One region of the Halomonas sp. R57-5 genome, then DNA from elsewhere that is predicted to be linked to it. Evidence: riboswitches for the same ligand, from Rfam matches in the RefSeq annotation. Region 1 holds a riboswitch; each other region holds the start of a gene.
The links. Region 1 has a riboswitch for thiamine pyrophosphate ahead of thiM (hydroxyethylthiazole kinase). Riboswitches for the same ligand answer to the same signal wherever they lie in the genome.

Region 1 (6,215 bases):
CAACAAAACCGGCGCCACCAACGGTTTTGGCGGCTATGTGGCCTTTGTGCCCAGCGAACAAATCGGCATTGTACTACTGGCCAACCGCAACTACCCCAACCAGGCGCGTATCGAAGCTGCCCACCATATCCTGACCGCATTAACTGAAACCCCATAACCGGCGCCGCCTTCGGGCGGCTTTTTTGTTGCAATTTTCGCTGTCGATAAGGAGACTATCACCCCTCCCCGTTACTAACCTTCACTGCGAAGAGCCCTTTCCCATGCGTTTAAACGCCGATTTTAGCCACTTTGCCTGTGTTACCCCGGAAGAGTATCAGTGGGTTGCCTCCCCCAGTGCGGGGGTAGAGCGCATGATGTTTGACCGCATTGGCGATGAAGTTGCCCGCGCCACCAGCCTTGTTCGCTATGCCCCTAACACCCAGTTTGAGCGGCACACCCACGGCGGTGGCGAAGAGATTCTGGTACTGGAAGGCGTGTTCGCCGATGAACATGGGCGCTACGCGGCGGGCAGCTACCTCAGAAACCCCATCGGCACCGGCCATACGCCAAACATTGGCGAGGAAGGCGCGCTGATTTTTGTCAAACTGCACCAGTTTGACCCCAACGACACGCTCCAACTGGCGGTACCTGCCCACCGGTTGCCCTGGCAGCCAGACCGGCGCCCGCGCATCGCCTACAAAATGCTGCACACTTACAAGCAGGAACGTACCAGCCTGGAACGCTGGTCGGCGGGCACTTCCATTGCCTACCCCACGCTGCTGGGCGGTCTGGAGTTTTTGGTTCTGGAAGGCACGCTGAGCGATGGAGAGCAAAGCTACACGGCGGGCACCTGGTGCCGCTACCCCAGCGGTGCGGCACCGGCATTAACCGCCGGTGATGATGGTGTGATGATGTACCTCAAGCGCGGCCACCTGCCAGCAGCTTAGGCCCGCGACAGCCCCAGGAACGGCAAAAGCGTGAGGGCGACAATCAGCGTCACCGCTAATAGCACCAGCACTACCTGCAGGGGGTGGGCTGCTAGGCGTTTCCATAGCGTCATCTGCTCGCCCCGCTCAACCACCGCCTGATGTTCCCGTTGGACACGCTCCAGGCGCTCCGCCTGATAGGCCTCTAACGCCGCGATGGCTGCGTCGTGCTGATGCGGGTTGCGCAGCCAAATAGCATCGACCCCCAGGCGGAAAAACCCCGCCTGGGTTTCGTAGGTATCAAAGCCATGGGCGGCCAGCAGGTCACGCACCTCCATGGCTTCTTCGTCGGTAACGTGGCGCAGCCGGAACAGTAGTTCAGCCATTGGCGTGCCTCAAGAGTCGCTCTTCCCCACCATCAGGTCTGCCTGAATCACTTCGATCCAGTAGCCGTCCGGGTCTTTAACGAAGATAACATCTTTCATCTTGCCCTGATCGGCGCGTTTCACAAAGGTGACATCATGCTGGTCAAACCACGCTTGAGCCGCCGCTAAATCCGGCACGTTAAAGCAGATATGCCCGAAGCCTTGGGGTTCGGCGTTACCATCGTGGTAGGCAAAGTCATCCTTGTCTTCGGTGCCCCAATTGTGGGTCAGCTCCAGCAGCCCTTTCTGGCTGAAGGTCCAGGCGGTACGCGCTTGCGCATCTTCCGGCACGCTGTCGCTGGGCTCCAAGCTAGCCAGGAAATACAGCGAGAACTGCATCTCTTCAAAATCCAGCCGCCGCATTACCTGCATGCCAAACACGTTTGAGTAGAATGCCAACGCGCGCTCAGGGTCTTTCACCCGCAGCATGGTGTGGTTTAAGCGAAACCCTTGGGTTTGGGGTGGGGTGGCGACGACGCCGGGGTGCTGCTCGCCTTGAAAACTCATTTCGCCCTCCTGTCGTTGATGTCGATCATTGCACCTTACATACCGCTTACCATGGGGTCTTTAGGGTCATAATACCAGCCCTTACAAGTACATAGGCAGCGTCGTATTACGCTATCCATAAGCGTACTGGCAATCATAAACAAAACCCCTACACTTATTATTCATAAGCTTTACAAAAAGCAGTTCCTGCCACATGAGCGACGCTTCACATTGACGGCGCCGTCCAGGAGTTTTCCATGAGTTCGATTGATATGACGCTGGGTGACCAGTTGACGCTAAAGCAACTTTCTAATGCCTTGCACAACGGCTTTTCGCCGATTGTGGAGGTTGAATCCATGGATGGCATCTACAAAGTGCGTTTTCATCACGCCAACGGCGTGTCTGACCTGAGCGACAACAAGGGCCATGTCAGCACTTTTTTMGGCACGGGCGAGATACGCGACACCCTAGGMCAACTGGGCCTGACCCACGGCGTACTGACCTTCGCTGACCAGTGCGGCGACGAGATGATCGGGGTAGAGGGGAAAGCCATAACGCCTGACGAAATGCTCACCTACGGTACACGTATTTCGTTTCGCTAGAGGGCCATCGTCCGCATTCGGGGCTTTACAGGGCTACTCCAGGCAAGGATAGTAATCATTCGACAGGGGCGCCCTCCGTTACCGGCGGGCTGAGAAGCACCCTTTGAACCTGAACCGGATAACACCGGCGTAGGGAGTCGTGGTAACGCTTACCACCTCCCTGCCGGGAGGATGCTATGACCCTACGCCCGCTTGGCGATTACCTAGAGACGCTGCGCGCAGTGACACCTCTGGTTCACTGCATAACCAACTATGTGGCCATGAACAGCACTGCCAACCTGCTGCTCGCCACCGGCGCGTCGCCCGCCATGCTGCATGCGCCTGAAGAAGTCGCCGAGTTTACGGCTATTTCCGCGGGGCTTTCGATCAATATTGGCACGATCTCCTCCCACTGGGCCGATGCGATGCTGACCGCCACAGCGACTGCCGATCAACACGCAATTCCTTGGGTATTGGATCCCGTCGCCGTTGGCGCCACGCGCTATCGCCAAACGCTGTGCGCGAAACTGCTCGCCGCTAAACCCAGCGTGATTCGTGGCAACGCGTCAGAAATTCTTACCCTTAACGGTTTAGCCAGCCAAGGGCGCGGCGTGGATGCTACCGCCGCCACCGACCAAGCCGTAGATGCAGCGGTAGCATTAGCGCAAAAACACGGCTGTATTGTCGCGATGACCGGCGAAAGTGATTGGGTAACGGACGGTGCGCAACACTACCGTATTAACGGTGGTCACCCGTTGATGCCCCGTGTAACAACGCTGGGCTGTGGGCTGAGCGCACTAGTGGCGGGATTTGTGGCTGCCAATCGCGATGCCCTACTGGGCGCAACGGCAGCCGCGCTGGCCTGCTTTGCCGTCGCTGGTGAGCGGGCGGGCAGCAGCGCCCAGGGGCCTGGAAGCTTCCAGGTCGCACTGTTGGATGCGCTCTATCAACTCACCCCTGACGACCTCACCACCCATGCCCAGTTGGAGGCTATCCATGCCGTTTGATCTATCGCTTTATTTAGTCACCGACGCTGCGCTGTGCGACGCCATTGGCTTGGAGCAGACGGTTGAGGCAGCGGTACGAGGCGGCGTCACCATCGTGCAGCTGCGTGATAAGCACGCCAGCGATGAACAGATGATAGCCCAAGCCAAACGGCTTAAAGCGGTGCTGGCGGGTACCGGTGTGCCGCTGATCATTAATGACCGTTTACAGGTGGCGCTGGAAAGCCAAGCGGATGGCCTGCATGTTGGCCAGAGCGACGCTGCCGTTCAAGAGGCGCGTCGGTTGTTAGGTGAGCAGGCGATTATTGGCCTGTCGATCAACACCCTCGCCCAGCTAGAAGCTGCKCCGGTGGAGTTACTCGATTATGTGGGTATTGGCCCGGTGTTTGCTACCGTGAGTAAGCAGGATCATGCCCAGCCCATCGGCTTTGGCGGCCTGGCGTCGTTGGTCAAGGCGTGCCCGCTGCCCAGCGTGGCCATTGGCGGGCTGAAAGCCAACCATGCGATTAGCGTGCAGCGCGCGGGAGCGAACGGCCTAGCGGTGATCTCGGCCATTTGTGGCCAACCCGACCCCTACCAGGCGGCACGGACATTTCAGGTTTTCCAAGCTGTTTCGGCGTCATGAACCAGTTAGAGCACATCGTCGCTTTTGTGCGGGTAGCCGAGCTGGGTAGCTATACCCGGGCTGCCGAAGCGCTGGATATTTCGCGCACCCGCGTATCCCGCCAGGTCATGGCGCTGGAAGAGACACTGGGTGCGCGACTGATACAGCGCACTACGCGACGGCTGCATCTCACGGAAGCCGGGGAGCGCTATTTAGCCCGCGCCCAAGGGGTGCTGCAAGCGCTCGATGAAGCCGCCGCCGAAGTAGGCCAAGGCACCAGCGATGTGCGTGGACGGCTACGCGTGAATGGGCCAATGAGTTTTGGCACTCGCTACCTGGCGCCTCTCGTTGCCCAATTTATGCAGACCCATCCAGCGCTTGAAGTGCGATTGGATCTGAACGACCGCCGCGTTGATCTGTTGGAAGAGGGGTATGATGTCGCCATTCGTATCGGCAGCTTGCCTGATTCAAGTTTAGTGGCACGCCGCCTAACCCGTTGCCGCCTGCTGTTTTGCGCATCACCTGAATACCTTGCCATCCACGGTGAACCCCGCAGCGTTAAGGCCCTTGCCGACCACCACTGCCTACGCTATCGCAGCGGCCAGCACAGCGCTGACTGGCAGATTGCCACACAGTCATTGACGGTCAGTGGCCCGCTGGAAAGCAATAACGGCGATGTACTCACCCACGCCGCAGAAGCGGGCTTAGGCATCGCTCAGCAGCCCAGCTTTCTGGTCACGGAGAGTATCGCCAGCGGGCGTTTAGTGCCCATTTTGACCCATGAGCCAACGGTGCGGCTCGATGTTCACGCGCTCTACCCCGCCCGGCGCTACCTGCCTGCCAAGGTGGAGCGCTTTATCGACCTGCTCACCGAGGCGTGGGGCGATCCACCGGTTTGGGAGCAGAACATCGGATTGTCGCCAATTACGCAATAGTGATGTGCAAAATATGCTGATTATCTCGATATGATCCGGCGGTAAAGTAGCGCCATCAACCACTCGATGGAAGCTACTTCTATGACAACCCTTACTCACGCCACTCCTTCTCTACAGCCCTCTTTACAGCCCCATGCTATCTCGCTACTGCGTATTGCCTTGGGGGTAATGGCCCTCGCTCACGGTTTGCTCAAGGTGTTTGTGTTTACCCTGCCGGGCACCGTCGGCTATTTTGAATCACTGGGTTTACCTGGATTTCTGGCCTACTTGACCATTGCTGCCGAAGTCGGCGGCGGCATCGCCCTGCTGCTTGGCGTATATACCCGCTGGGTGAGCCTGGCGCTGGTGCCAGTGCTGCTTGGCGCTGCCTGGGTGCATCTTGGCAACGGCTGGATGTTTTCAAATGCCGGCGACGGTTGGGAATTCCCGGTGTTCTGGGCGCTGGCGTTAATCGTGCAAGCGGGCCTGGGCAGCGGCCCCTGGGTGTTAAGCCGCCGCTTCGCCTAACACCTAACACCTAACACCTAACACCTAACACCTAACACCTAACACCTAACACCCAATCCTATCGCCAGCGCTTGCCTCACCGCCAGCGCTGGCAATGCTGCTGAGGAGACTCACCCATGTTACCTAGCCTGTTTATTTCCCATGGCTCGCCCATGCTGGCGCTTAATAAAACCCCGGCTCACGCCTTTCTACGCGAACTGGGCAAACGGCTTTCACCCAAGGCGGTGATCGTGGTGTCGGCACACTGGGAGAGCCTGTCGCTCAAGGTCAGTACCAGCGCCAAGCCAGAGACCATACACGATTTTGGCGGCTTTCCACAGGCGCTGTTCGAGTGCCAGTATCCCGCCCCCGGCGAGCCTGAACTGGCGGAACGGCTAGCCGAGTTACTGGACGCCGAACGGGTAGAGCGCGGTTTTGATCACGGCGCCTGGGTGCCCCTTTCGCTGATGTTTCCTGACGCCAAGGTGCCGGTTGTATCCCTGTCGCTACCGGTGCGCTGGAGCAATCAAGAGCTGGTCGCGCTGGGCGAGCGCCTGTCGGCACTGCGGGGAGAAGGCATGCTCATTATCGGCTCGGGCAGCCTGACCCATAACCTGCATGAACTCATGCCCCAGGATAGCCCCATGCCCGCCTGGGTAGATACGTTTGCCAATTGGGTCAGCGAACGCCTTATCGCCAATGAGCGTGAGGCTCTACTTAACTGGGAGCACGCGCCAAATGCCCGGGAGAACCACCCGACCCCAGAGCACTTCCTGCCGCTGTTAGTGG
Region 2 (14,751 bases), 1.9 Mb from region 1:
CGCTTTCCAACAACAGGTAGTAATTGCTTACTACTGAGTAACTTCTTCCTTCTGTGGGAGAGAGAGACGCTGCTGCCCTGCCGTGTCACTGACGCGGAAGCGCCCTACCAGTGAATGCATATCCCCGGCACGATCATCCAGCGTATGGCTGGCCGTGGTCGCTTCTTGCACCAACCGGGCATTCTGGTGTGTCACCTGATCCAACTGCGAAATTGCCTGGTTGATCTGATCAATACCAGCCGATTGCTCATGGGTCGCTCCTGCAATCTCGGTAACATAGCGCGTCACCTCACCCAGGCTATCAATGATTTCCTGCAGGTGTTTGCTGGAGGCGTTTACCAGTTGCTCACCCTCGCTTACCTTGGCGACACTATCGTCAACCAAATGGCGAATTTGGGCAGCTTCTTCGGCGCTACGTCCAGCTAGTTTGCGAACTTCCTGGGCCACCACGGCAAACCCCCGCCCCTGCTCACCCGCTCGCGCGGCTTCAACAGAAGCATTGAGCGCCAGCAAGTTGGTTTGAAAGGCGATATCGTCAATGGCTTTAATAATAGAGGTGATCTTTTCGCTCGCCTCACGGATATCCCCCATCGCCGCCGTCGTGCGCGTTGACACATCGCCTGCTGCACGAGCGCGCTGGTCAACATTGCCGCTGGCGTCTTTGGCCTGATCAGCGTACTCAGCGGTCTGTTTCACCGTGGCAGTAATCTGTTCAAGACTTGAGGCCGTTTCCGCCAACGACGCCGCCTGCTGGTCGGTACGCTGGGAGAGGTTCTCATTACCCGCGGCAATTTGTCGGCTGCTGGCCGCAATGGATTCGGCGCTTTCACGAATTTGCGCCACCATGCTTTCAAAGGTATCCATCATATTATTAAACGCTTGAGCAGTTTGGCCCACTTCATCGTTGCGCTTAAGCTCAAGACGCTTAGACAGGTCAGCATTTTCGCCTGCGGCACCACTGATGTTTTCCATTTGATGGCGCATCGCTACTAGCGGGCCCAGCACCCGTACCATGGTACGCCAGCCAAAAATCGCAAGTAGTGCGATAACCGCTAGTGTGACCATGATCAGTAAGGAACGACCAGCATTTGCTAACGTCTCTGCCTGGGTCGCGGCGCTGTCAGCCTGACCGACGGTATACGCTTCAACATCACTTAGCGCCGCACGCATCTGAGTCATCGCTTGGGCAACATTTGTGAGCGCCGCTTGCACCTGGGCGCTTAACTCCAACTGCTGTAAACGAAGCTCATAGACAGCGTTGTCATCGGATACCATCAGTCCATCCAGCTCTACGATGACATCGTCTAAATCACTAATCAGCGCGCGCTGCTCTACTCCGGTACTCGGTGCATCGGCGATCGCTGCGAGTGACTGGCGAGCCAGCCCCACCTGTTGGGCAATTTCATTGTGGCGCAAGTTGACCAGCGCGTCGGCGCTATCCGTTTGCATCATCTGGCGACCCAGGTCAGACAGTACCGCCAACGCCATGCGGGCATTGCCGCTTAGGCGTCCGATATCCGCTTGCGCGGTAAACATGTTGTCGAGCAACTGTGTTGGCAGCGTGGTCATGCCATCTTCGCGCCAGGCTTCCATTAACTCGCGCTGTTCACGATCACTACGAACCTGCGCTAACGCCGTACGACCGGCAATATCTTCAGCGCTCAGCATCACTTGTGAAATGAGTGATTGCATCGCACTAATGCGCTCAGCCATTTGAGTTTGTAGGTTCAGCTCTTCACGGCGCACGGCTTCCAGCGCCGTATCCCCTTCTAGCAACGCTTGATAGTGGCTATCCAGGTCACTCAATCCTTGCGTTTGATCAACTCCACGCAGGCCTTGTCGCGCATCATGAAAACGCTCATCTAATGCCGATTGAGTAGTGACTTCATCAAGGCCATTCACGCCCTCTGCAGCAAGCAAATCCGCATGGCGTTGACCAAATGCCCCCATGGTGAGCACCATGCCCATGCTGGCATCCTGAAGCGGTAACACCTCACCGGTAATATAGCGCTGTGAGTCGATTAGCCGTTGGTTGGTGGTCCATCCCGTTGCTGCCAGTACGACGGCGCCCAGCACGGCAGCTAAGAACAGGCTGATCAACATCGCTCGAATACTTAAGGTTTTTTTCATTATCTGTTTTCACTTGTGTCAGGGTCTTACAAATAACGTAAGCTTTGGTGGTGTAAGCGTTAGGGCAGCAGGTTTGCCCATTCCACTGACTCGAAACGGCCATTTGTGATAATAGTGGGCCATACCGCATCGCTGGCTTGATGATCATCAGGCCCCAAGCTCAACGGCTCTTCTAAGCCAATATCCACCGAGCCCAAGCCGAGCAAGCCATCCACAATAGCGTCACGATCTGGGTTCGCGCCGGCCGCCTTTACGCCCTCGACAAAGAGCTTTGCCGCCAGGTAGCCTTCAAGGGAAATAAAGTCAGGTTCGCTACCATTGGCATGGGTTTCCAGCGCCTGGCGGTAGGACTCAACAGCAGGCAGTTCGGCATCCAGGGGCGGTACGACCTGGGTAATAATGACACCTTCTGCGAGATCACCGAGCTCATCCATAAGCGCTTGGCTGCCCACAAAAGAGACGTTTAGAAATACCGCCTCAGGAAGGTCATTCTTCGCTTCACGAATAAAGTCTGCAGCAGGCCCGTAGGTACCCACAATAATAATCGCCCGCGGCGTCACTGGCGCTTCCAAAATGGTCGCTAGGCCCTGGTGAATATTGCGAGTTCCGCGGGTAAAGCGTCCATGGGCCAGCGCCGAAATATTATCAACGCCATGGGCAGTTAACGCTTGTGAGGCACCATTATATCCCGCATCGCCAAAGCTATCGTTTTGGGTGAAGAAGGCAATTTCCTCGGGCAACACCCCTGCTTCCAACAGCCCATCCACCATGGCGGCGGTTTCTTGTACGTAGCTGGCCCGATAGTTAATCACGTAGCGGTCTGGCGGTGTCTTACGCAGTACGCCTGCACCGGTAAACGCCCCATAAAGCAGCGTTTCATATTCGTTATAAATGGGAATGGTAACGGTAGCCGTCGGAGTGCCGACATTGCCAATCGCAGCCAGCACTTCATCCTCTTGAATAAGTTCTCGGGTATTACTGGCGGCTTGCAGCGGTTTGTACTGATCATCGCGGGCAATCAAGGCAAGCGTTTCGCCATTAACCCCACCCTCTGCATTGACTTCGGCAAAGTAGGTCTCGATACCTTTTTGCATGCCCAGCCCTAGCGGTGCTGCCCCCCCGCTGGAAGGGGCAACAATCCCAAAGGTCAGTTCCGCCTGCGCTAGCAGTGGAGCAAACACCCCGCCTAATAAAGCTATTGTTAATACAATCCTTTTTAATAAGACTTCTCTTAATAACCAGGTTCCCAATCGTTGCATTGATCTGCTCCTTAATGGCTAGATCACTTCCCCACGTAAATAGCATGGGCAAAGGTATGTCGTGCACCCCTCACACCTTCGCCACATTACCGAGCCTTTAGTTATTACTATCGGCAGGAGAATATACGACTAAAGATTAATTATCGTTGATTAATAAGTAACAAATATTACTTAGAATGTAACAATTAATTTCAAGCCCGCCAAAAGCTCTAAATTATGCGTTTTATGCGGGTCTTTCGATGGCAAAACGGTCGCTAATCCGAATGTAATCACTGCCAGCTAAACGCCCAACAGGTTTGAGCAAATCCATATCCACATGGCGGCCGTCCCACAGCGAATCGTCAATATGAATTGAGACGACTTGAGCCAGCACTAACGTGCCTGCCAAAGGCTGGTCACCAAACCGGATCATATCAAAAAGTTTGCAGCCAAACGCCACAGGAGCATTCGCAATCCGCGGTACGTTTACGCCAGGCATCACGGCTTTTTCAAGCTCCGCCAGGGCAAACTCATCCTCGCCCGGCGGCAAGCTGGCGCTGGTGGTATTGAGCGCCTCAATTAACCCTTCACTACCCACATGCACGACGCATTCAGGTACTTCATTTAAATTGCGCACCGTGTCTTTAAGTTCGCCGCTGCCATTGAGTAATGGCGAAAATGCCAGCACCGGCGGATTCACACTGGCCACGTTAAAGAAGGAAAACGGCGCCAAATTGGTATTTCCCCGCTTATCCTGGGTAGATACCCAGGCAATTGGCCGGGGGCAAACGCTGCCGGATAGCAGCCGATAAATAACCCCTGGGCTTAGCGGCGCGTCATCTAATAGGTAATCACTCATTGATGGCTCCTTGATGGTGAGTTTTCAGGTTAGTATCACTCTATAACAGCACAGCCTACGACGCTCAGTTTTGCCATTATCGATAAGGCCAGTTTGAGGAGACCTTTTAATGAAGATTGTCATTGCCGATGATTACCAGGACTGTGTGCGCCATTTAGATGCCTTCAAACAGCTCGAAGGCCATGATGTAACGGTTTATCACGACACCCTTACCGACCTGGACGCGCTGAGTGAGCGTTTCAAGGCAGCCGAGGCGCTAGTGCTTATTCGCGAACGCACACCGATAACCGCAGCCCTACTTAAGCGTTTGCCCAACCTGAAAGTGATTAGCCAAACCGGTGGCGGTGCCGCTCATGTGGATATACCGGCCTGCCGCCATCATGGCATAACGGTAATGACGGGCACCGGTTCGCCCTACGCTGCAGCGGAATTAACCTGGGGTTTGGTGCTGGCCGCGATGCGCCATATACCGGCAGAGGTTGAGAACCTGAAAGCAGGCCGCTGGCAACGCACCTTAGGTACAGGTCTGAAAGGTCGCACACTCGGCATTTTTGGCTACGGAAAAATCGGCAGTTTAGTAGCATGCTACGGTCAGGCATTTGAAATGAAGGTGTTGGTGTGGGGCCGGGAAGGCACTCTCCAGCGCGCCTCTGATGCCGGAATTGAGGTGGCCCAAACCCAGGCCGATCTGTTTCAGCGTGCGGATGTGCTCAGCCTCCACCTGCGTTTGAACGACGAAACCCGCGGTATAGTCAGCGCTGAATCCCTCGCCCAAATGAAGCCGACGTCTTTGTTGGTAAATACCAGCCGTGCTCAGCTAGTGGCGCCAGGGACACTGGAGCAGGCTCTAAAAGCCGGGCAGCCCGGCCAAGCCGCCGTCGACGTTTTTGACGCGGAACCGCTTTTGGCTGACTCGCTACTAGAGCTGCCTAACCTTGTCGCCACGCCACACCTTGGCTATGTAGAGAAAGATAGCTACGAACTCTATTTTGGCGATGCTTTTAGCAATCTACTGGCGTATATCAATGGTCAGCCGATCAACAATCTAGCCAGTTAATTGAGCGCGATAAGAGTGTAGCGACCACTGCCTCTGTGCCAATTGTGCTAGCCTTATGGGTTCACGAGTAACACAGAGGCCATTAATGCTCACCATTTCAAGTAACGTTACCCTGGCAGACTGGGAGATTGATATTAGCCAGATTCGCGCCCAAGGCGCCGGCGGCCAGAACGTCAATAAAGTCGCTTCAGCGGTACACCTGCGCTTCGACATTCTGAGTTCCACGCTGCCCCCGCTATACAAGGAGCGCTTAATGGCGCTGGCCGATCAGCGCATCAGCAAAGAGGGCGTGGTCATTATTAAAGCCCAGAGCCACCGCAAGCTCGAGCTCAATAAAGAGGACGCGCTAGCGCGTTTAAAAGAGCTGATACAGAGTGCCACCAAGCAGCAAAAAGTACGCCGTGCCACTAAGCCTACCAAAGGTTCGCAGCGCCGCCGCGTTGATCACAAAACCCGTAAGGGCAAAATTAAATCGCTGCGCGGTAAGGTGTCGGCCTCTTAATGACTAAAGACGCCGCACCTCCCGCTCAGCGACCCCTTTCGCCCTGCATACAGATCTGTCAGATTGAACCAACAACATCGGTGTGTGAAGGGTGTGGCCGCACGCTGGATGAAATTGCGGTTTGGGGCAGCATGACCGAGGCCGAAAAGACCCCGGTATGGGAACGCTTAATCGCCGAAGGCTATGTTTCTAAGGGCTATGTTTCTAAGGGCTATGTTTCTAAGGGCTATGTTTCCAAAGGCTACGTTTCTAAAGGCAGGGCTTCTGGCGAGTGACGGTCGCGCAAGATATGGTGTAGCTCGCCACACGCGACCATCGGGTCATCACAGTTAATCACAATATCCGAGTGGGCCAATACATAGCTGCGGCCAGTAATGGTATTTTCCACTACCTGGTAAGCCCCTTCCTGATGGGTGCCAATGAAGGTGCCGATAAACCCCGTCTCACGCAGTGACACCGTCTCTAGCTTATCACCTACATTCAAACGCCCTTCGTAGTGCATTAGCGCTAGACGTGCCGAGGTGCCGGTGCCCGTTGTGCTGCGGCAAATAACGCCTGGATGAACGTAGGTCGTTGACCGTGAACGTGTATACCCCTCCCCTATTTGCTCTTCAGGGCCCATAAAGTGCAAAAATGGCAGCGGCCCAACATCGCCCAGAGTGTAGTGGGAAAAGCCTCGCTGCGCTTTTATCGCTTCGACAATTTTGTAGGCACACTCCGAAAGCGCGCGCTCTTCATCACGGGAAAGCTTAAAGCCCAGCTCAGTGGCATCGACTAAAGCGTAAAAACCACCGCTATAGGCAATCGAATAAGTGACTTCGCCAACCCCCGGGACTTGAATCGTATCGCGGTAGGTATCGATATAGCTGGGCAGGCCGCCACAGGTAACCGACTCCACCACCCCGTTATGCACCTTTGCTTCGATTTGCACTAGACCCGCTGGCGCTTCCAGCTTAAAACGCTGAATACCTTCCTGCTTGGGCACAATGCCACTCTCCAACACCGCAGTGGCGGTACACAGCGTGTTGGAGCCGGAGTAAATGGGGTACCCCATCACTTCCATAATGATGTAACCCGCGACCGCTTCTGGGTGAGTGGCGGGCACTAGCAAATCAACCGACATTTCCGGAATACCGTAGGGCTCTTCCAGCAGCAGGCGCCGCAAACCGTCGGCATCATCGCGCAGATACTCCATCTGCTCGCGCACAGTGGCGCCCGGCAGACTATCAATCCCCCCCGTGACGATACGACTAACATCGCCTCCGGCATGGGTGTCCATTAGCTGAATGGTATGCAGGTTATGCACTATTGGCGCTCCTGAGCGGCAGAAGAGGAGTTTTCGAGGGCGAACGGCGCACCGTGGGAGGCCCACTGGGCGTCGGGGACAAGCACAATTTTGCCCAGGTAGTTGCTGCCCCGATTGACAAAATAGCGCTCGGCGGCATGCAGATCAGACAGCTTAAATGCCGCATGCAGCACTGGCTTTAAGTCGCCACTGCGAATCCACGCCACTAACTGTTCGGCCTCTTCACGGGTGCCGTGGGAAACGCCAAATATCTGCACTTGGTAAAGATAAACCCGGGTCCACATCATTTCGCTAAGGTTGCCACCGCTAGCCCCGGCAATAGAGAGGCGCGGATAGCTTTTGCGCCCCTGCATATCAACAATCATGGTGTCGATAAACAGGTTGGTCATCTCACCACCAACCAAATCCATCACTGCATCAATCGGTTGGCCAGCAGTGGTTTCCAGCACCCGCTCAACAAAGGTGGGCAGGTCGCCACGATCAATCACCGCTTCCGCACCTAATGCTTTGAGCGCCTCGGCCTTGTCTAACTGGCTGACCGCATAGGGGATAGCGCCCACGATGCGGCAGAGCTGAATAAGTGCGGTGCCCACGCCGCCGCTGGCTCCGCTGACCAGCACACGCTCGCCAGCACTCACTTTGGCAGCGGTCATCATATGGTAAGCCGTCTGATACGAGCACATGCCCATTGCGGCCAGTTCGGCATCGTGCAGTTCAGGGTTGGGCACGTGATAAAACTGATCCGCAGGCACGGCGATATACTCAGCAAACCCGCCGTCGGCTCCATGGCCGTAGTAATCCGGGGTTAGATTAATATCGCGACGCTCGTCAGCGTAGATATTAAAATCAAGCAGCCCGCGCTGGCCAATGCGCTCAACGTCAACGCCTTCGCCGACCGCCACTATGCGGCCAGCGACATCGGCCCCTTGAATCCGCGGGAAGGTTAACGTGGGGGTGCCGCCCATGGCAAAGGAGGTAACATCGCCCTTGTCCTTGGTGGGATAAAGCCCTTCACGGGCCTTGCGGTCAGTGTTGTTCTTCGCCGTCGCGGTCACCTGCACCAGTACTTCACCCGCCTTAGGCTGCGGCGTGGCGACATCCTGATGGTATTCCAACTTTTCGATACCACCATGCCCGGTTAATAGCATAGCGGCCATGGTAGTCGGCGCAGTATGTGAAGTTTCGGCCATGGGCTGGCTCCTAAATCGATAAAGACAGGCTGATCAAATACAGGTTAGCTAAAGACGGGGACGCCAATCAGCGCTGTATGTAGATAAAAGGCAAACACGACATACGCTATCAAGCCCACTAGCACGGTGGCAATCGTTGCCATTTTTGAGGTACTAACCGACTCAGGCGGTGTCAAGCGGCCGCGTTTTTTAGCGGTCTTGAACGCCAGGATAGCCCAGATAAGAAAGGCAGCAAAAAAGATAATATCGCCTAAGCGCCCGTTGGCCAGCAGGTGAGCAAACGCCCAGATTTTTACCGCCAGCATCATCGGATGGCCAAGCTTGGCCCTAATGGCGTTGCCCGGAACATAGGCCGCCACCAGCATGATAAAGGCTGGCACCATCAGCAACGCCACCGCATGACGCATGCCCGCGGGCGGGTGCCAGATATAGATGGGGTCTAGGCGCATCTGGCCAAAACCGTAAATAGCAATGGCCAGGCCAACGATGGATACGGCTGAATAGGCGACTTTCCAAGTGGTTTCGCCGCGTTGAGCAATCTGCTGCTGACGCCAGTCTTCAGCAAAAATACGTACAGAGTGGCTGCCTAAAAAAATCAGCAGCCCGATAATCATAATGGTCATGGAACAACTCCCAGTTAAAACGCTAGTCTAGGCTTTATGCCTTATAGTTTTGGTCGCTGCAGAGGATGCCACACTCAACCGCTGACCACCTACGTATGTGTCAACTTTTCGTTTCCTGGCGAGTCGCTCACTGGCTAGCCTAAAACCAGTGCTTGCGCTTAAACAGCCAAATCAGCACGCCACCGATACCTAGCATGGCACCCCAAACAAAAAAGTAGCCGTATTGATAACGCAATTCAGGCATATTTTCGAAGTTCATGCCGTAAATCCCGGCGATAAACGTAAGAGGGACAAAGATCGCGGTAATCACCGTGAGCACGCGCATGGTGATATTTAACTGGTGGGAGGAAATAGAGATATAGCCATCAACCAAGTCACCGCAAATGTCGTAATACATCTGGGTCAAGGTGTAGAGACGCTCGAAACGATCCGCTACGTCGTTGATGGCGTGCAGGGTTTCGCTATCTTCCCGAGGCAAATGCTCGTAGTCATAAGCGGTTAGTTCCTGGGTAATACCCTGGTGGTAGCTAAAGATGCGGCGCATCTTAACCAGCCGGGAACGGTAAGTGATGATCTTGCGCATTAGCACATCATTACCATTTTCCAGCAGTTCGTCTTCAAGATCGCTTAACGCCGTTTCAAATTCGAGCAAGCTGTCAATATAAAAGCCCGCTGAAATATACATTATCCGCAGCGCGACGTGTTCAGGCGAGTGGGCCAGCAGGGCTTTACCGTGCTCGTTGAAAAGGCGCTCAATGGAGAGCGCTTGTCCAGGATGAAGCGTAACCAAAAAACGCTCACCCACAAAAAAGCAAACCTGCTGAGGCAGGTAGTTCAGTTCGGCATCGAAGGAGGAGATGCCGCGATAAATAATCAGCGTATGGTTGTCGAACTCTTCAATTTTAGGCGGATGGCGCTCTTTGTGAGCATCCTGAATGGCCATGGGATGAAACTCAAACGCCTCTAAAATTTTGCGCTCGCTCTGCTGGGACTCCCCCTGCATATCGATCCATATATGGCTACCTGGCGTGGATTGCCATACGGTCATCAGGTGTTCATCGCCCTCACGGGTCTCGCCTTCAGGCGTGGTCAGAATAGTCCGAATCATGGTCATCCTTGAATATCTACAGGTCTTAACTAGCGTTATCAACAGACAGGGCAATGCGTACTTGGGCTTTTCCAGAGCGCTTGGCTTCATACATAGCCACATCGGCGCGCTTAAGCAGTTCGTTGGCTGTCTCGGCGCTGGCGGGCAAATATAGCGCGACACCAATACTCACACTGACGTTTAACGCCGCATCTCCAGCAATCATCGGTTCTTCCACCACCTTGACTAATTTATTAGCCAACTGCTCGATTGCCGTGGGCTCACTGCCCTCCAATAGGACGACAAACTCATCCCCGGCCCAGCGGGCTATATAGTCGGTTTCACGTATCGTTTTCACTAATTTTTTAGCGATCACACGTAGCAGATCGTCGCCCTTGGCATGCCCATGGGCGTCGTTAATCGCCTTAAAACCATCCAAATCCATAAACAGAACGGCTAACGGCTGCTGGCTGCGCCGTGTGCGAGCCATTGCTTCGGGTAAGCGTTCATCTAGGGCTCGCCGGTTAGGCAATTTGGTTAATACATCTTCACGAGCCTGTTGATTACGCAGGCGCTCCAGCTGCTGGCGCTCGGTAATATCGTGGATAAAAAGGCTGCGCCGTTCACGCCCTTCAATCACCAATTTTTTGACGCGCACCTCGACGGGCAGTTCATTGCCATCGTAACGGTGCGCGGTAAACTCAATAGCCGCCCGATCATTCGCGGCAGGCAGCCCAGTGGGAAAAATAAGCTGTGTGATTGGCTTAGCCAGCGCCGCTTTGCGTGGCCAACCGAACATCATTTCAGCCGCCCGATTCCAATCCAGAATGACGTCTTGTGCATCAAGACTGATATAGGCGTCATAGGCAGACTCGATAACGAGATTGAGTTCGTTGGTACGCCGCTCGATTTGGCACTCCATACTTCGGTGTAACTCATTCAGTGCTTGCTGGGATACCTTGGCGCTTTTCTTTTCTAATACCAGTCGCTCACGCAAATGAATTTCATCAGTGACAATCGCCGCCAAATCTTGCAGAGCCGTCAATTCTTGATCACTGATCGCACGCGGCTTCGTGTCGATTGCGCAGAGAGAGCCTAGCGTCAGGCCTTTGGTCGTACTAAGCGGAATACCCGCATAAAAGCGAATACCGTCGACAGCTTTCACAAACGGATTGTCTGCAAAGCGTGGATCCTGTCGGGCATCGTTAATGATCAATGGTTCTGTGCCCTGAATGGTATAAGCGCAGAAAGCCACATCTCGGGGTGTCTCACGAGCCTCAACGCCAACACGTGATTTTATCCATTGGCGTTTAGCATCTATCAACGTCACCGTTGAGATAGGCACATGCAGCAGCTTGGTCACCAGCCGGGTGACGCGATCAAACGCAGGTTCATCAGGTGTATCAAGTAGGTCAAGCTCGTAAAGAGCGGCTAATCTCGCCTCTTCATTCGATGCTGTAGGGTAGCTCATTGTTATGTCACCCATTCAGGGTAGGTGTGTAGCTACCAGCATAACGCGATCAGCCTTTTACTGCCCAACACTCACTGTTTCTTGGTTAAACATGCGAGTAGTACACTTGTGAGCGTTGAGGCGATTAACGCACCAACGAACGGCCCCAAGGTAGGGATACTACCCGGAAAACTGGCGCCCACTACCCCGGCCACCAGGCTTCCTTGGCTTAACCAACCAGGCAAAATGGCCCCCAGCAAACCGGCGACACCACCCATAATGGCCGCCATCGGCGTCATGCGTTGCCATAAGCCGAGCAGCACAGGCACCACAATAGCGGCACACAGCAAGTCAGCAATCAAGAATAGCCGCAGTACCGACAGGCCCTGCAAGGCAATCACTACCACCGGGATCATCACGACGACCGTCACCCAGCGGGCAGCCACCAGCGAAACGCCCTGCTGCTCGCTGCGTGCCACCACGAGCGAAGCAATACCATTTTGAAGTGTATCAACGCTGGAGGCCACTAAGGTCACCGCCAACACCAAGGCAGGTAACGTCAGCCAAACGGGGGCTTCACTTAACAGAGCAAAAAATGGCATTGGGGGCTCGCCGAGCGGCACACCGCTCATCGCTGCCAACACGCCTAGACCGCCAATCACCATCACTACCACGACTGTCATCGCGCCGCCTAACCAGGCGCCGCGCCCCAAGCTTTGATTATCTTGAGCGGCCCATACTCGCTGCCAATAGCCTTGGTGGAAAAGGTTAGCGGCGGTGACCGCGATCACTAGCGTTAACGCTACGCTGAGCGCACTGGTGATAGGAATAGACGGGAGTGCAGCCTCACTGGGTATAGAGGGCAACCGCCATAGGGCCATGCCACCCACCACACACAGCAGCACCAGCAACAGCCACGCCTGCCAACGGTCAGTGGCAAGGCTGGCACGCAGCCCGCCCGCCGCGGKATAAATCAGCGTGGTAAGCGCCACACCAATAATCACCAGCGCGGGCGGCACATCGGAAAGCAGCGCGGTGATGGCCCCAATGGCGGTGAGTTCAGCGGCTAAAAAACACGCCATATAGGCGATGGAGACCAGGGTTACCCAGCGCCGTACACCAGGGCCATAGCACGCTTCAGCAAACTCGGCGATACTGCGCCCCTCCGGCAACGCACGGCGAATCTTCGGCCCATACAGTCCCAAGACAATAAATGGCAATGCAGAGCCTAGCGCATAGCCAGCAAGGGCTAGCGGGCCGACAAAGGCGCCTATTTCGGGGGGCGCAAAGAGTATCCATGCGCCCATACCGGAAGCAAGAAAGGAGAGCCCCAGGGTAGAAGCCGTTTGCGAGTTGCGGGCGGTGACGTAGTCGTCAAGTGAACCATCCACCCAGCGAGCACGTAGGCCTAAAAAAGCAAAGCAGCACAGCGCCGCGCCAAGCACGGCTGACGTCAGGTAAAGCATGTCGCGCTTCCTCCGCCGGTACTAACCGGATCAGGTTCCAGGGTCTGCGCAGTGCGCATCTCAGCCCTTTTGAGTAGGGGCTCCCCTGGCGACAGTGAATGTAGGTACGCTTAAGAACGGTGTTAACACTGATTCAGGAACTATTCTCAATCAGAATCACAGCTTAGTAAAGTTTAAGGTGTAATGGTCGCACTTGAGCGAGGCACACGCCCCATTAAGTAAAACTCCTCATTAGGCGGCGTGCCCGCCAATGTAACCAACCGATTCGACAAACCAAAAAATGCCGCTATGGCGCCTATATCCCAGCAGTCCTCTTGGCTAAAGCCCACTTCCAGTAAGCGCGTGAACCACTCATCGGTCATTTCACCGACATCAACAGCACAGTGCATGGCGAAATCGAGCATCACCCGGTGGCGCTCACTAATCGGCGCCACGCGATGGTTGATCGCCACTTGATCTGCGAGCAGCGGGTTTTTACTGTAAATACGCACCAATGCTCCGTGAGCGACCACACAATATAAGCAGCGGTTACGCGCACTGGTAGCGACCACAATCATCTCTTTCTCAACGTTGGTTAGGGTGTCCGATTCGCGCTCCATCAACGCATCGTGATAGGCAAAGAAAGCTCGGAACTCAGCGGGGCGATGGGCCAGCATCAGAAAGACATTGGGCACAAACCCGGCTTTTTCCTGCACGGCCAAAATGGTACTGCGAATATCTTCCGGCAGGCCATCCAATGTTTCAGGTACATTAAAACGACTCAACGATGCAGACATACTCACCTCTTTATTGTTAAATTTAAATATCTGGTAAAAACGGTTTAGCCGATGGATAACAAAAAGCTAAATGAAGAGACTTTTATTTAGTTGCTTCTCTCGCCATACTGGCTTACTAACCTAAGCAGAATTGCGACCTCCTCCTAAAAATATAAATAGCTCGTTCAAAGGGAAACCGCTATGAGCCATAACGAAGCCAAGGAACATACACCCGGTCGTCTAAACGAGCTGTTTGCTGACCCTTACCGAGCATTTGAAAATGATACCGATGAGCGTCAGCTGCATATTCGTATCATGTTGCATATGTTACTTGCCCGCCCAATGACACGTGGTCAAATGACCCTACGCGTTATCCATGGCTGGGAAAACGGCGGCTTTGAACCCGAAGACCTCCAGCATGTCGACTACCCTCTCGGTGGGGTGGCTGACTTTAAGCGCGCGGTGAAAGATTTTGAACACGCCTCTAAGCACAACACGCCGCTACCTGCCGACAAAGATGCCATTCTTGCTGCCCCGCTAGCCGATGCGATTGCAGGCGCCGAAGCCGAGGGCCAAGACCTCTCCAGCGAAATTCGCGAGACCCCAGCGCGCTGGCCTGCGTTTGAAGGCGGCTTAGCCCTCTATACGTTGTTTAAAATGTATCATCGCCTTATTTACAGTGAAGATGACAACTATCGCTGCTCTCAATGCATGACACCACTGGGTATGCGCGAAATACATGAGTTTCACCTTGAAGAGGGAGAGTTTGCGCTTCTGGTGCCTCCCGCTAATGAATTTATGCACGGGCAGTCACTGTTAGTTTTACACGAAAGTCAGCTTGACCCGATCGAGCAGTTGCTTGAAGAGAGCTTGCCTCTGTTTGATAACTTTTAAGCCCTGCGCCATCGGGTTCATCGGCCCCGCGTAAAGCCGGGCCGATGTGCGGCAGTTAAAATCGCTTCAATTAGCCAAGCGAAATGGTGCTGTTGATACCGCTGGATACGTTTTCCGGCTCAAACCAACGTGCCGTCACCGTTTTGGTTTGTGTCCAGAACGCGATCGCCTGCTTACCGTTAGGGCCTAAATCA
Region 3 (5,470 bases), 910 kb from region 1:
ACAGGCAGGTCCAGACCCAATCCAAAGCTGGCCATTCCACCGGTGCTGCCAAGGCCCGGAACCTGTGTGGTCAGGGCACGCAGATCGCTGACAATATCTTCATCGGTCTCAAGGATGAGATTCATCTCCATGCGGTCGAGGCTGTAATCACGCATGCCCATTACCAGACCAGGGAAGCGGCTGGTAATGCGGTCAATATCTGCCTGGCAGGTGGATAGATCCAGAGGTTCTGCATCGACGGCATTCATCAACGCTTGAGTACCCGAATGCGTAGGGCTACTTAGCTCATCAAACAGCCGTGAGGAGTCGATCTGCCCGGCACCGTAAGGCGTGAAGTCATGGCGCTGCTCAAGCTCTGCCAGTGCATCGGTATCACCGATGCTGCTGTCGGGCAGCGCTTTACCCAGCACCTGTGCCAGCAGCTCGTCGCTGGCATCCTGCGGCACCACCGATACCAGTAGCTGCTGGTCGTCAATGGCTAGGATGGCCTGGAGTGGGCCCTCAGGCGTCAGTACCCAGTAGTCGGTGCCGTTAGTGGTGGCCGTGCGTGGAGTGATGTCTGCTTTGGCGAGGATGCGCTGCAGCGTTTCGCGAAAGGCATCTTCATCCTGCAGTTGCATGCGCAAAACAGGCAAAATACCCAGCCCATAGAAAGCAGCCTGAGGGCTCATCTTGAGCCCCAGCGCATGCACATCTTCCAGTGACTCAACCCCGACTAACTCTTCACCCATGGCGATTAACAGCGTCATCATCGAATGCAGCACTTCATCGTCTTCTATCTGGGGCAGCGTATCGCGCAGTTCATCCAGATCAGAATCAAGGGTCGCCATGGGCTGCATACGCTGATAAAGATCAAAGACATCCTGTTCAGGCATCGCTTCGCGCGTGGCCATGAAATAAGGGGAGTTAGCCGGAACGTATTTCAGCATTGGCGCTACGTTATTTTTCGGCGCTTCCTCTTGTGTTGCCGCTTCGGTTGGCTCGTTATCATCGCTGCAGCCGCTGAGCAGGCCTGCGCTGAAGAGGGCAAGGGTAACCGCTATGGAAAGTTTGGTTTTCATCTGGAATCAGTTCTTTGAATGGTGTTGGTTTTAAATGAGCCGAGTTGGGCTGAGCGCTCTGTAAATGGGAATCATACACGAGCAATGTATAATTAATCTCTACTTGAGTGAAAATTTATCATTACTCCAAAGCGTATTGATCAATGGAGAGGTCGGAAAATCATGCGGCATAAAGGTGGCCCTTGAGTTTCGCTAAGACTCAAGAGCCACATTCCACAGCGAAGCTGTTAAGTAGGCCTACACCTCCTGATACAGCTCGCTACCTTTCTGGCGAAACTTCTCCGCCTGCTCTTCCATGCCCTTCATAACCGCTTCCTGATCGCCGTTTAGCCCGTGCTCATTAGCATAGTCACGCACCTCCTGGCTGATCTTCATGGAGCAGAACTTCGGCCCGCACATGGAGCAGAAGTGGGCCACTTTTGCGGAATCCTTGGGCAGGGTTTCGTCGTGGTATTCGCGGGCCGTATCCGGATCCAACCCCAAGTTGAACTGGTCTTCCCAGCGGAACTCGAAGCGCGCCTTGGATAGCGCATTATCGCGCCGCTGCGCCGCCGGGTGGCCTTTGGCCAAATCCGCCGCGTGGGCAGCAATCTTGTAGGTAATGATGCCGGTTTTGACGTCGTCTTTATTGGGCAGGCCCAGATGCTCTTTGGGGGTGACGTAGCAGAGCATGGCGCAGCCAAACCAGCCGATCATCGCCGCCCCAATGCCAGAAGTAATGTGGTCATAGCCGGGGGCAATATCCGTTACCAGCGGCCCTAATGTATAGAAGGGCGCTTCGTCGCAGTATTCCAACTGCTTATCCATGTTCTCTTTCACCAGGTGCATGGGCACGTGGCCGGGGCCTTCGATCATCACCTGCACATCGTGCTTCCAGGCGATATGGGTCAGCTCGCCCAAGGTTTTTAGCTCCGCCATTTGCGCTTCATCGTTGGCATCAGCCACTGAGCCGGGGCGCAGGCCATCGCCGAGGGAGAACGCCACATCGTACTGCTTGCAGATCTCGCAGATCTCTTCGAAGTGGGTGTACAGGAAGCTCTCCTGGTGATGGTACAAACACCACTTGGCCATGATTGAGCCGCCGCGGCTAACAATACCGGTGACCCGCTTAGCGGTGAGCGGCACATAGCGTAGCAGTACGCCCGCGTGAATGGTGAAGTAGTCCACCCCCTGTTCGGCCTGCTCGATCAGCGTATCGCGAAACACTTCCCAGGTGAGGTCTTCGGCCACGCCTTTGACCTTCTCCAGCGCCTGATAGATAGGCACCGTGCCAATCGGCACCGGCGAGTTGCGCAGTATCCACTCGCGGGTTTCGTGGATGTTCTGCCCAGTGGAGAGATCCATGATGGTGTCCGCGCCCCAGCGGATGCCCCAGGTCATCTTATCCACCTCTTCTTCGATAGAAGAAGTCACCGCCGAGTTACCCAGATTACCGTTAATTTTGACCAGGAAATTACGGCCAATAATCATCGGCTCGCTTTCTGGGTGGTTGATGTTATTGGGAATAATCGCCCGCCCGCGGGCCACTTCATCGCGCACAAACTCGGGGGTGATCTCTTCGGGCAGGCTGGCGCCAAAGCTCTGGCCTTTGTGCTGATGGCCCAGAATGCGCTCTACTTCAGCGGTACCCAGCGCTTGACGGCGCTGGTTTTCGCGCAAGGCGATAAACTCCATTTCCGGGGTGATAATGCCCTGGCGGGCGTAGTGCAGCTGGGTCACGTTCTTGCCCGGTTTTGCTCGGCGTGGTGTGCGGGTTAGATCAAAGCGCAGCTGGGCAAGCGTCGGGTCGTTGGCGCGGCGGTTGCCGTAATCAGACGTGGGGCCTGATAGAAATTCGGTATCGTCACGCTCTTCAATCCAGACCCGGCGCAGTGCCGGTAGGCCACGGCGTAGGTCAATCTTGGCGTCAGGGTCGGTGTAGGGGCCGGAAGTATCGTAGACCAGCAGCGGTGGGTTCTCTTCATCAATGCCGGTGGTTTTGGTCGGTGACAGTGAAATTTCCCGGAACGGCACACGGATATCCGGGCGCGAACCTTCGATATATACCTTACGTGAACCGGGCAGCGGCGCAATGGCGGCGGCATCGACCTGGGCGGTTTCGGCTAAAAAATGGCTGGTTTTGCTCATTACGGTCTCCTTACGATTGTTGTTTTGCAGGGTTAGTGAGTGGGGTCTGCGTCTATCAGCGCTAAGCCCATCTGCCAGAAATCGATTTCCAGGCGGGTGGCGTCGCGGAAGATTTTGCTCAGTTCGGCAAAGCGGGCGGGCGACACATCGGCAAGGCGGGCATTGAGCCACTCAAGCTCAGCCTGCATGGCTGCCTGAAACTCCTCGCCTTCGTACATGGCAATCCAGGCATCAAAAGGGTTTTGCGCTCCGCGCAGGGTAGAAGGCTGGTCGTTCAGCCAGTTGGCAATTTCGCCGTAGCCGACCAGGCAGGGGGCCAGCGCCACGTGCAAATCCAGCAGGTCGCCGCGGTTTCCGGTATCCAAAACATAGCGGGTGTAAGCCAAGGTGGCCCTGGCTTCGGGGAGTTCGGCCAGCTCTTGCTCGGAAATCGCCCACTCCTGACAAAAGCCCACGTGCAGGCCCAACTCCACATCCACAATGGCTTTCAAGCCTTCATGGGCCTGGCGAAGATCGGCAAGGGTGGGGCTTTTATAGACAGCCAGCGCATAGGCGCGGGCGAAGTGAATCAAAAACAGGTAGTCCTGCTTTAAATAGTGTCGAAACGACGCCTCAGGCAGCGTGGCATTGCCCAACTGACGCACGAAATCGTGCTCAATATAGGCGCGCCAATCTTGCTGGCAGGCGGTGGTGAGATCAGTAAAGCGGTAGCCCATGATGCCTCCGGTGGTAATGATCCGGGGGGTGGGCGAATAAGATCGAGGAAATGGCGCGGAAGGTGGCGTGAAATGAAGCCGTGGCCATCGCTTGATCCCTACGCCGGTACCCGCGCTGCGACTTGTGTAAGTAGCAGCGCATTAGCCGGATCAGGTTCAGCGGGACCAGCGCTCGGCAGCATTAATTGCTACGCCCTGCGCCATCTCAGCCGGATTTCACCGGCACCCCGTCAAGCTGTTCGTTGGTGGAGTGTAGGAGGCGGGCGGGGGAGATGCAAGGGGCTGGCTATTGCTCTTGGGTAAAGGTGGAAGTTGATGTGATAGTGGTAGGCCGTCGCTATGCTGAGGCTATAGCGCCTAGCCCTATGGCTGCAGAAGGCGGACTGGAGCGCGCTTGCGACATCGGAGAAGAGGTTCGTTAAATTTGCTTAACGAGCTGCAATGCACCACAAACACTTCTTAGTCGGGCTGCTTCACAGGTGTAACGGATATAGTCCAGCTATGCGCGAAGGCTTTGTTTACAGAGTTTCTAATCCTCCCTGAGGCCACGTTCATTCAATGCATCGTACTTGCGGATATCAGCGCGCATCCTCCCGCTCCATTGATGGACAAACTGTACGGTCTTGTCGGCGTTTAGGTGGGCAGTCAGTGCGGCTTGATCAACCCAGCGCTCCGAAACTATCAATCGTCCGGCGTCCGCGTCATCCACCGCAGCGTCATAAGAAATGTTTCCACCACGCCGCCGCGTGGTGGCGGCAAGTACTTTTAGGTGGGTCATAAATCGCGCTAATTCAGCCGGGGCGACGTATAAATATCCGGTAACGATGAGCATGTTTTATTCCTCATAATACCGCCGCTGGAGCAAGGAATTGCTGTGATTGGCGGCAACAATTTACTGTTTAACGACAAGCACGACCTTACCTTGAACGCCGCCTTGCATAGCTCTCTGATGCGCAGCCGATGCTTCTGCCAACGAATAGGTACTGTCGATAACGATCCGAATGGTACGGTCGTCGAGCAAGCGACCGACCTGCGCCAGCAGCATTCCGTTTGAGTGCACCTGTAGTGAGGAAACCGTAATCCCTAGCCTGTCGGCTTCATCCCTGGCAGAAAAGCCCAAGGGGTTGACCAGAAAGAGCGAGCCGCCTGGTTTAATAATGCTGAGGAAGCGTTCTATGTTCGGGCCACCCACAGCGTCAAGCACCAGATCCACGTCATGTGCGACCGTTTCGGCGGCTGCCTTGGTGTAATCAATGAAGTCGTCAGCACCCAGCTCGCGAAGAAGCTCTTCATGCTTACCTGAAGCAACCGCGATCACACGCGCCCCTTTCCATTTAGCGACTTGAACCGCTAGATGCCCCACGCCACCGCTAGCTCCATTGATCAAGACGGTCTTGCCTTCGAGTGGGACAGGCACATGCCGAAATGCCTGGAATGGATTGGGTAGGTCATTACCAGGATCAACCAGAAACTGCCAGACAGTAAGCAGTGACATTGGGGCACCTGCTGCCTCGACATGAGAAATGCCCTTTGGCTTCAACGCTAGGTGGCTTTCAGGAACGCTGA

Region 2: it holds a riboswitch for thiamine pyrophosphate, as region 1 does, so the genes downstream of both, HALO_RS07390 (sodium:solute symporter) here and thiM (hydroxyethylthiazole kinase) in region 1, are expected to answer to the same signal.
Region 3: it holds a riboswitch for thiamine pyrophosphate, as region 1 does, so the genes downstream of both, tenA (thiaminase II) here and thiM (hydroxyethylthiazole kinase) in region 1, are expected to answer to the same signal.

Annotation. Positions count from the first base shown of each region.
Region 1 covers NZ_LN813019.1:4,753,717-4,759,931, forward strand. Annotated here, with positions in the region: gene ampC (class C beta-lactamase) at 1-157, shown strand, start outside; gene HALO_RS21670 (cupin domain-containing protein) at 261-926, shown strand; gene HALO_RS21675 (DUF6164 family protein) at 923-1,291, opposite strand; gene gloA (lactoylglutathione lyase) at 1,301-1,837, opposite strand; gene HALO_RS21685 (hypothetical protein) at 2,074-2,418, shown strand; TPP riboswitch at 2,473-2,571, shown strand; gene thiM (hydroxyethylthiazole kinase) at 2,595-3,404, shown strand; gene thiE (thiamine phosphate synthase) at 3,394-4,026, shown strand; gene HALO_RS21700 (LysR family transcriptional regulator) at 4,023-4,940, shown strand; gene HALO_RS21705 (DoxX family protein) at 5,022-5,447, shown strand; gene HALO_RS21710 (DODA-type extradiol aromatic ring-opening family dioxygenase) at 5,564-6,215, shown strand, end outside.
Region 2 covers NZ_LN813019.1:1,644,062-1,658,812, reverse strand. Annotated here, with positions in the region: gene HALO_RS07445 (methyl-accepting chemotaxis protein) at 31-2,130, opposite strand; gene HALO_RS07440 (ABC transporter substrate-binding protein) at 2,190-3,389, opposite strand; gene HALO_RS07435 (flavin reductase family protein) at 3,613-4,227, opposite strand; gene HALO_RS07430 (D-2-hydroxyacid dehydrogenase family protein) at 4,337-5,284, shown strand; gene arfB (alternative ribosome rescue aminoacyl-tRNA hydrolase ArfB) at 5,370-5,786, shown strand; gene HALO_RS07420 (DUF1289 domain-containing protein) at 5,786-6,061, shown strand; gene HALO_RS07415 (proline racemase family protein) at 6,028-7,092, opposite strand; gene HALO_RS07410 (zinc-binding dehydrogenase) at 7,092-8,282, opposite strand; gene HALO_RS07405 (NnrU family protein) at 8,327-8,905, opposite strand; gene corA (magnesium/cobalt transporter CorA) at 9,045-10,013, opposite strand; gene HALO_RS07395 (sensor domain-containing diguanylate cyclase) at 10,039-11,463, opposite strand; gene HALO_RS07390 (sodium:solute symporter) at 11,535-12,908, opposite strand; TPP riboswitch at 12,898-13,005, opposite strand; gene HALO_RS07385 (peroxidase-related enzyme) at 13,082-13,684, opposite strand; gene HALO_RS07380 (hypothetical protein) at 13,865-14,557, shown strand; gene HALO_RS07375 (CoA-acylating methylmalonate-semialdehyde dehydrogenase) at 14,628-14,751, opposite strand, start outside.
Region 3 covers NZ_LN813019.1:3,846,207-3,851,676, reverse strand. Annotated here, with positions in the region: gene HALO_RS17685 (hypothetical protein) at 1-1,061, opposite strand, end outside; gene thiC (phosphomethylpyrimidine synthase ThiC) at 1,299-3,188, opposite strand; gene tenA (thiaminase II) at 3,221-3,904, opposite strand; TPP riboswitch at 3,983-4,144, opposite strand; gene HALO_RS17670 (putative quinol monooxygenase) at 4,434-4,736, opposite strand; gene HALO_RS17665 (NADP-dependent oxidoreductase) at 4,797-5,470, opposite strand, start outside.